DNA from 4 places in the Kocuria sp. LHG3120 genome. Region 1 is predicted to be linked to each of the others. Evidence: riboswitches for the same ligand, from Rfam matches in the RefSeq annotation. Region 1 holds a riboswitch; each other region holds the start of a gene.
What was found. A riboswitch is a leader RNA that binds a small molecule or an ion and turns the genes downstream of it on or off. The one in region 1 is predicted to bind S-adenosylmethionine.

Region 1 (2,172 bases):
GAACATCAACGTCATCTCCTAAGGATCTTCCGCGGGCTCCGGCCCGTTGATCCTCCAGAACCGTCGTCGGGCTGCGCCCGGCGGCGGTTCTGTCGTCGTACCCGCCGAGCAGCACCGGGAGGAAGCGCCGTGACCGTTCCCGATCCGCTCCCCGCCGCGGAGGAGCCGGAGGACCCCTTCGTGGTGAACCGGGTCTCCGACGCCGAGCTGGACGTCTCCGTGCCGTTCGAGGTCGAGGCCTCCGAGTGGGGATTCGACGGCTCCGCCGACGAGGCCGGCGGCGGCTGGGGCTCGGCGGGGGACTACGGCCTCGAGTGAGCACCCCGCGGGTCCCACCGGCGCTCCGGACGTCACCGTCCTCCCGCACGACGGAGGCCGCAGCCCGACGGGCTGCGGCCTCCGTGCGCTCCTGTCCGCCGGCTATGCCGACAGCGGGAGGGACGAGGGGTGGAGCTTGAAGAACGGATGCCGTCCGGTCGCCGCGAGGGCTCCGGGAACGAGGAGCTGGCGGTACTTGGCGCACCATTGCGCCGTACCCTCCGTGTGCTCCGCCGCGGCGGCCAGGTCGTCGGCCTCGGGGCTCAGGTACTCCTGCACGTCCCCGTCGGTCGACGTGAGACGGACGAGGTGGAGATCGGGGAGGGCGGTGACGGTCACGTCGATCCACTCCTCGCGCTGGTCGGTGGTGATGGCTGTTCTTTCTTCGGACATGGTCATGTTTTCTCCTGACGTTCTTGCAGGCATCCGATGGCGTTGCCCGCCGCTTCGTCATCCGATCCACCCGGGAACATCGGGTTGGCGCGCAGCGGGTCGGAGCCCCTCCACGGTTCCGCCGGGGATCGTCGATCTCCGGCCGAGGGCGTGGACGCCGCATCTCGAGAAGCAGGTTCAGGCTACCCCGCGGCACCGACACCTCGACAAGCGAGTCGTGAGTTGTGTCACTGAAACGTAATGCGCGGGGCCGTCGCCTGCGCCGTCCCCGGTACTACGGGACCCATTCCAGCGCAACGATGTGTCGTCGAGATGTCCGGGCGGTGACACCCCGGGGAAGGCCTGTGCACAGGAGGGGGCACCGGATCCGGCCGGGTCGCCGCACGCGGACACGGTTCGGCCGATGTGGTTCAATGGGGAGAGCTTCAAGAGACCCGGTCGGCAAGCTCCGACTTGACCGGGCACCAACCCCATGTTCACGGGTGGTTCGGATGACGAAGCGGCTCGCATCGCCGCAGCAGCGGTACCCGGTGCGAGCAAGAGCGCACGAAGGATCCCGGTCATGTCCGACCCCCGCCACTCCGCCGCCCGCACGGGCGCGTTCCCCCAGCCCTCCCACGCCGTCCCGGCCACCGGGGACGGGACCCGCCGCGACCCCGCGCCGAGCGTCCCGGCGATCAGCGTCTCCGCCATGAGCGTCGAGGACTACGCCCGCGTGGTGCAGGTCCGCACCGAGTTCGTGGACTTCCTGCTGGCTCCGGCCCGCGGGGAGCTCGCCGCCGCGGCCTGAGGCCCGCCGCCGTGGACCTCCTCCTGGACCGTTCCGTGCTGCTGGGGGTGCGCACCCCGGAGCGCTGCCCCGAGCTGGCCGAGGTCCTGCGCCGGCACGGACACCGGCGGCTGTTCCTGCCCGCCACGGTGCTCGGGGAGCTGCTCGCCGAGCGGCCCGACGAGACGCTGTGGGCGGAGCAGCTCGAGCTGCGCTTCCCGGGCCGGGTCCTCCCCGCGGACGCCGCCGTGGCCCGGGCGTGGGGAGCGCTGGCCGCGACGGGGGCGGCCGATCCGCTCGCCGGGCTCACCGCGGCCACGGCCCTGGTCCACGGGCTGACCGTGCTGACCGCGGAGCCGGGGCGGTACGCCGGCACCGGGGCGCCCGTGCTGGACGCGTCCCCCGCCCGCCGGTAGCCCTCAGACGGCCCGGCGGTGCCGGCGGCTGCGCCCCTGCCCCTGCGCCGAGAGCGCCACGGCGCGCTCGTAGTGCTCGAGCAGCTGCCCGACCAGCACGTCCCACGTCCGGCCCTGGACCGCCGCGTGCGCCGCGACGCCGAACGCGGCCCGCTTCGCCTCGTCGCCCAGGAGATCCGCCACGTACCCGCGCAGCGCCCCGAGATCGCCCGGGGGATAGAGCCAGCCGGTGCGGGACCGGTCCACGAGGTCGAGGGGACCGCCCCGGCCGGTCGC
Region 2 (2,172 bases), on a different contig from region 1:
GCGGAAGACGTCGGCCACGGGGTGGTCGAACTCGCGCTCGAAGTCGATGAAGGGCAGGCCGTCGGGGACGGTCAGGTGCAGTGCGTGTCCCATGGTTCAGTCCTGGGTGTGCTGGCCGCGGTCCGCGGCTCGGGTGTCGAGCACGGCGTCGAGGCGGCGGAACTGCTCCTCCCGGACCAGCCGGTACCGGTCGATCCACGCGGTGAGCGCCTCGAGCCGTGCGGGGTCCAGGTGGACGGGCCGGCGCTGGGCGTCACGGGTGCGCGTGACGAGCTGCGCCTGCTCGAGGACCTGGATGTGCTTCGAGACCGCCTGGAGGGAGATCGCGAAGGGTTCCGCCAGTTCGGTGACCGTGGCCGGTCCGCGGCTGAGCCGGGCGACGATGCGGCGGCGGACCGGGTCGGCCAGGGCCAGGAAGGCCCTGTCGAGCTCGTCGTCGCCGGGATCCACGGTGTTTGTCAACTGATTCCTTGATCAACCTGTTGGTTGTCAAAGACTAGGCCGCCCGCCCCGGCCCGGCAAGACCCGAGACCGGATCGTGACGGCCCCGGACCTGCGCTCCTCATGGGCCTCGCCGCCGGTGCGTCGTCGCCGGTGCGTCGTCGCGCGTCGGTGTTGCGTCCTGTGACGCCGCGGTCGTCACAGTCGGCGCACCGGCGTCTTCTGGGCGCCCGCACTTGGCAGCGCGGCGGGGCAGCCGCTGGAATGGGTCCTGCATCTATCCAGAGCGGCCGAGAGACCTGGCTCGTCGACGCCGCAGCAACCATCCGCGCCCCCGCCACGGGGTGCGCGGAACGGTGCTCCCGCCAGGACCGATGGAGCTGTCGCAGCCTCCCGGGTCCACTCCGGGACGGCTGCTGCCCTCCCTCGGGGTGACCCTTGGAGGAAGAACGTGACACCACGCCCGACCGCCCGGCCGGCGCCGCCGTCCCTGTCCTACGAGCTCTATCCGCCGCGCAGCGCGGCGAGCGCCGACACGCTGCTGCGGACCATCGAGGAGCTCGAGCCCACCCGTCCCGACCACGTCTCGGTGACGTACAGCGGGGACGAGCAGCGCCGGGACAGCTCGCTCGCCCTGCTCGACCACCTCCTGGCGCGCACGAGCCTGCGGCCCCTGGCCCACCTGACGTGCGTCGGCAGCACTCGGGCCGAGCTGGAGCAGACCGTGGCCGCACTGGTCCGCCGCGGCGTCCGGGGCGTCCTGGCCCTGCGCGGCGACCTCGACCCGGGGGCCGAGCCGGGCGAGCTGCGGCACGCCGGCGAGCTCGTGGAGCTCGTGCGCGAGGTCGAGCAGCGCCACACCGCGGCCCTGGCGGCCGGCCGGCTCGCCGTGGGCGTGGCCGCCTACCCGACCCGGCACCCGGAGTCGCCGTCCTTCCGGCACGACGTCGAGGTGCTGCTGGCCAAGCAGCGCTCCGGGGCGGACTTCGCGATCACGCAGGTCTACTTCCGCCCGCAGCGCTACGAGCGCCTGGTCGCGGCGGCGCGGGCGGCCGGGGTGACGATCCCGATCGTCCCGGGGATCATGCCGGTCACCGACCCGCGGCGGCTCCGGACGCTGTGCCGGCTGGCGGGCCTGGCGCCCCACCCGGGCCTGGCCGCCGCGCTGGAGGACGCGCCCGGTCCTGCCGAGCGGCACCGCGCCGGCGTGGCCTTCGCGGCGCGGCTGGCCCGCGCCGCCCTGGACGCCGGCGCCCCCGGGCTGCACCTCTACACCTTCAACGAGCACGGGGCCGCGCTCGACCTGCTGGAGCACGTGGACCTCCCGCGCGTCCCGCACGTGCCCGTCGCGCTCGAGGACCTTCTGCTCCCCGCCTGAGCACGCGCCCACCCACCGTTCCGCACGACCCCTCGACACCCCTTCAGGAGACCACCATGACCACTGTCCCGTTCCCCGCCGCCACCATCACCGGCTACCCCCGGATCGGCCGCCGCCGCGAGCTGAAGAAGGCCCTGGAGGCCTACTGGGCCGGGCGCTCGACCCGCGAGGAGCTCGAGTCTGCGGCCGCCGACCTGCAGCTGGCGACCCACCGCCGGCTCGTGGAGCTGGGCCTCGGCGCCCGGGACTCGTCCCTGCCCGCGGCGTTCCCCCTCTACGACCAGGTCCTGGACACCACCGTGGCCCTCGGGGCGGTGCCGGCCCGCTTCGCCGATCTCGCCGACGCCGAGGGC
Region 3 (2,172 bases), on a different contig from region 1:
CCGGGCCGTCCGGACGCGGCGCCGCAGGGCGCCGCCGCGGCTCGGGGCGGGCTCAGCGCGCCGTCCAGCCGCCGTCCATCGTGTAGGAGGCCCCGGTGACCATGGACGCGTGCGGTCCGGCCAGCCACGCGACCAGGCTGCCGACGTCCTCCGGGTCCACGAGCTTCTTGATCGGCGTCTCGCCGAGCATGATCCGCTCCACCACCTCGGACTCGGGGATCCCGTGCACCCTCGCCTGGTCGGCGATCTGCTTCTCGACGAGCGGGGTGCGCACGTAGCCGGGGTTGATGCAGTTGCTCGTCACCCCGTGGGCCGCGCCCTCCACCGCGACGGTCTTGGACAGCCCCTCCAGGCCGTGCTTCGCCGAGACGTAGGCGCTCTTGTAGGGGGACGCCCGCAGCCCGTGCACGGAGGAGACGTTGATGACGCGCCCCCAGCCCCGCTCGTACATGTGCGGCAGCGCGGCGCGCACCAGCAGGAACGGGGACTCCAGCATCAGCACCAGGATCCGGTGGAAGTCCGCGGGGTCGAACTCCTGGAGGGGGGCGACCTTCTGGATGCCGGCGTTGTTGACCAGCACGTCGACCTCGAGGCTCAGCTCGGCGAGCGCCGCGGTGTCGAGCAGGTCGACGGCCCACGCGCGGCCGCCGAGCTCGTCCGCGACGCGCTGCGCCCCGGCCTCGTCGACGTCGGCCACGACCACGTGCGCGCCGGAGCCGGCGAGGGCCCAGGCGGCGGCCAGGCCGATGCCGCTCGCGCCACCGGTGACGAGCGCCGTGCGGCCCTCGAGGTCCTGCTGCTGGGGCGTCTGGGACATGGGGGTCCTTCCTCTGGTCCGTCGTGCCCGCGGGGTGAGGGGCACGGATCACCGCCACGGTATGTGATCCAGGCCATGTTCGCGAAGGACAGCTCCTCCCGGGAGTGCGCGCTGGGTCGCGTCACACGGCGTCATGTCCGTCATCCGGGCGCCGAATGGCGCAGCGCGCACGGGTGCGCTTGGATGACAGGGTCACCATCCAGAGCGGCCGAGAGATCTGGCTCGACGACGCCGCAGCAACCCGGGCGACGGCATCCCCGTCCCGCCTCCGGTGCTACCGCCAGGACCGATGGAAAGGACGCACGACCCATGCTGCGAAGCGCCGACCGCATCCGCACGACCCACGCCGGGTCCCTCCCGCGCACCCCGGCGCTGCTCGAGGCCAACCGGGCGAAGGGGGCCGTCCCGGAGGCGGAGTACGACCGGCTCCTGCAGGACTCGGTGGTCGACGTGGTCCGCCGACAGCGCGAGCTCGGGATCGACGTGGTCAACGACGGCGAGTACGGCCACGTCATGGCCGCGGAGGTCGACTACGGCGCGTGGTGGCACTACGTCTTCGCCCGGATCTCGGGCCTCACCCCCGGCGACGTGGACCTGTGGGAGCAGGAGCCGCAGCGCTCCTCGCCCGGCAGGGTGGTCCTGACGAGCTTCGGGGACCGCCGGGACCGCCGGCTCTTCCACGAGGCGTACACGGACCCCTCCTCGGGCATCACCACGGGCAAGCAGGCGCCGTTCCCGAAGATCACCGGGAAGCTGGAGTACACGGGCCACGCGGCGCTGGAGGCGGACATCCGCAACCTCAAGGCCGGGCTGCAGGCCACGGGCGCGAGCGAGGGCTACCTCGCCGCGCTGTCCCCGGGCTCGTGCGCGCGGCTGGAGAACACCCACTACGCGGACGAGGACGAGGTGCTGACCGCCTGCGCCGAGGTGATGCGCGAGGAGTACCGGGCGATCACCGACGCCGGGCTGATCGTGCAGATCGACGACCCGTCCATCGCGGAGAACTGGGACCAGGTCAATCCCGAGCCCGGCGTGGAGGACTACCTCGCGTTCACCCGCAAGCGGGTCGAGGCCCTCAACTATGCCCTCGAGGGCATCCCGGAGGAGCAGGTCCGCTTCCACCTGTGCTGGGGCTCCTGGCACGGCCCGCACACCACGGACCTCGGGTTCGAGCACCTGGTGGAGCTCATGCTCTCCATCAGGGCCGGCGGCTACAGCTTCGAGGCCGCCAACGCCCGGCACGAGCACGAGTGGAAGGTCTGGCAGGACCACGAGCTGCCCGAGGGCAAGATCATCATCCCGGGGATCGTCTCCCACGCCACCAACGTGGTGGAGCACCCGGAGCTGGTGGCCGA
Region 4 (2,172 bases), on a different contig from region 1:
CCTGCTGGTAGCGCGCGGTCAGCTCCTGGAGCTCCTCCGGCTCCAGCTGCAGCGGCACGGCGGTGTCCTTGGTCTCCTCCATCTCGGCGTCGAGCACGGCCTGCTCGTGGTAGAGGTCCGCGACCTGCCGGAGGGTCTCGTCGTCGGCGAGCTCCTCCGTGGTGGTGAAGAGGTTGACGTAGGCGCGGGAGCCCTCGGACTCGGGGTCGTCCTGGGCGAGCGCGGACTGCGGGTCGATGTCGGCCCGCGAGAGGAAGTCGTTGTTGATGACCGAGCCGGCCACCGAGTCGAGCGAGAGCACCGTCTGCTCCGCGGAGACCGGGGTGACGCGCACCGTGGAGGCCTCGGTGTCGACGTCGAGCTCGGTGGGGATGAGGGTGTCGCTGGTCAGCTCCACGAGACCTGCGGCCTCGAGCACGAGCAGGGCCCGGGAGAGGTTCACGGCGTCGTTGGGCACCGCGATCTCGTCGCCCTCCTGGAACTGCTCCACGGAGTCGTACTGGTTGGAGTACAGGCCCAGCGGGTAGATCGAGGTCGAGCCGATCGGGGTGATGGAGCCGCCGGCCGCGTTGTTGTAGTCGGCGAGGAACGGGACGTGCTGGAACCAGGTCATCTCCACGTCACCGGACTCGGTGGCGGGGTTCGGCTGGTTGTAGTCGGAGAAGTCGACGTACTCGACGGTGATGCCCTGCTCCTCGGCCACCCTCTGGAGGGCGTCGTGGGTCGGGTCGGTGCCCACCACGCCGATGGTGACCTTGTCGTCGGCGAGCACGCCCTCGCCGGAGGACTCCCCGGCGGAGCCGCCGCAGGCGGTGAGGGCGAGGCCGAGGGTCGTGGCCAGGGCGAGGAAGGGGAGGCGCTGCGATCGCATGTGGTGCCTTTCCGTGGGTCCGGGGTGTCGGAGGTCTCCACCGGGGCCAACGGGTCCGGCGGCCACGGTCGAGGGCGCGCCGGAGGGCGCGTGCGCGGTCGGACCGTACTTGCCGCCGGCCGTCGTCGGCCGGTGCCGGATGGTTCACCTGGGGCACCCCACTACGGGAGAGGGTTGCCGCCCAGCAAGCCAGGGCTGCACGCTGGGACTCGTCATCCGCCTGACAGACTAGCACGTGCGGCGGGGCCGGGCCCGGCCCGGTCAGCGGGCGAGGACCTCGCGGGCCCGCCGGCGGGCCCAGCGCTCGGCCGCCAGCACGGCCTCGAGCTCCAGCGGGCCGTCGTCGTCGTGCTCGCCCAGCACCGCCTCGACGGTGTCCACGATGGCGGGGAACCGGATCCGGCCGTCGTGGAAGGCGTGCACCGCCTCCTCGTTGGCCGCGTTGAACACGGCGGGGAAGGTCCCGCCCCGCTCCCCCGCCGCCTTGAGGAGCTCGACGGCGGGGAACGCCACCGGGTCGAGGGGCTCGAAGGTCCACTCCGTGGCGCGCGTCCAGTCGCACGGCAGGGCGGCCCCGGGCACCCGGTGCGGCCAGGCCAGGCCGAGGGCGATGGGAAGGCGCATGTCCGGGGGCGAGGCCTGGGCGAGGGTGGAGCCGTCCACGAACTGGACCATGGAGTGCACGACCGACTGGGGGTGGACCACCACGTCGATGCGCTCGAGGGGGACGTCGAAGAGCAGGTGGGCCTCGAGCACCTCGAGGGCCTTGTTCACCATGGTCGCCGAGTTGGTCGTCACCATCAGGCCCATGTCCCACGTCGGGTGGCGCAGCGCGTCCCGGGGCGTGACCGTCTCGAGCTCCGCCCGGGACCGGCCGCGGAAGGGCCCGCCGGAGGCCGTCAGCACGAGCCGGTCCACCTCCCCGGCGGTGCCGCCGCGCAGCGCCTGCGCCAGCGCGGAGTGCTCGGAGTCCACGGGGATCAGGGCGTCCGGGTCCCCGGTGGCCGCGGCGGCGGCCTTGACGAGGGCGCCGCCGGCGATCAGGGACTCCTTGTTCGCCAGGGCGAGCCGGTGCCCGGCCCGCAGCGCCGCCAGCGTGGGGGCGAGGCCGATGGAGCCGGTGATCCCGTTGAGCACGAGGTCGGCGTCGGGGTGGGCGGCGGCCGCGGACGCGGCGTCGGGCCCGTGCACGACGTCCGGGCGGTATCCCCCGGCCCCGGCGGACGCGGCCCCGTCCGCGATGAGGCCGGCCAGCCGGGCGGCGTCCTGGGCGGTGCCGCTGGTCGCCACGAGCGCGGCGC

Region 2: it holds a riboswitch for S-adenosylmethionine, as region 1 does, so the genes downstream of both, ACP7CD_RS10455 (methylenetetrahydrofolate reductase) here and ACP7CD_RS12965 (hypothetical protein) in region 1, are expected to answer to the same signal.
Region 3: it holds a riboswitch for S-adenosylmethionine, as region 1 does, so the genes downstream of both, ACP7CD_RS08290 (cobalamin-independent methionine synthase II family protein) here and ACP7CD_RS12965 (hypothetical protein) in region 1, are expected to answer to the same signal.
Region 4: it holds a riboswitch for S-adenosylmethionine, as region 1 does, so the genes downstream of both, ACP7CD_RS08910 (MetQ/NlpA family ABC transporter substrate-binding protein) here and ACP7CD_RS12965 (hypothetical protein) in region 1, are expected to answer to the same signal.

Annotation. Positions count from the first base shown of each region.
Region 1 is NZ_JAFCWG010000006.1:116,010-118,181, forward strand. Features, by position in the region: gene cspE (transcription antiterminator/RNA stability regulator CspE) at 1-22, shown strand, start outside; gene ACP7CD_RS12955 (hypothetical protein) at 130-318, shown strand; gene ACP7CD_RS12960 (hypothetical protein) at 421-717, opposite strand; SAM riboswitch class IV at 1,135-1,260, shown strand; gene ACP7CD_RS12965 (hypothetical protein) at 1,274-1,501, shown strand; gene ACP7CD_RS12970 (PIN domain-containing protein) at 1,513-1,896, shown strand; gene ACP7CD_RS12975 (glycosyltransferase family 4 protein) at 1,900-2,172, opposite strand, start outside.
Region 2 is NZ_JAFCWG010000004.1:303,786-305,957, forward strand. Features, by position in the region: gene ACP7CD_RS10445 (SRPBCC family protein) at 1-93, opposite strand, end outside; gene ACP7CD_RS10450 (ArsR/SmtB family transcription factor) at 97-450, opposite strand; SAM riboswitch class I at 716-822, shown strand; gene ACP7CD_RS10455 (methylenetetrahydrofolate reductase) at 893-1,819, shown strand; partial or broken gene metE (5-methyltetrahydropteroyltriglutamate--homocysteine S-methyltransferase) at 1,876-2,172, shown strand, end outside.
Region 3 is NZ_JAFCWG010000003.1:288,574-290,745, forward strand. Features, by position in the region: gene ACP7CD_RS08285 (3-hydroxybutyrate dehydrogenase) at 53-817, opposite strand; SAM riboswitch class I at 1,010-1,113, shown strand; gene ACP7CD_RS08290 (cobalamin-independent methionine synthase II family protein) at 1,127-2,172, shown strand, end outside.
Region 4 is NZ_JAFCWG010000003.1:442,638-444,809, reverse strand. Features, by position in the region: gene ACP7CD_RS08910 (MetQ/NlpA family ABC transporter substrate-binding protein) at 1-871, opposite strand, end outside; SAM riboswitch class IV at 972-1,088, opposite strand; gene dxr (1-deoxy-D-xylulose-5-phosphate reductoisomerase) at 1,133-2,172, opposite strand, start outside.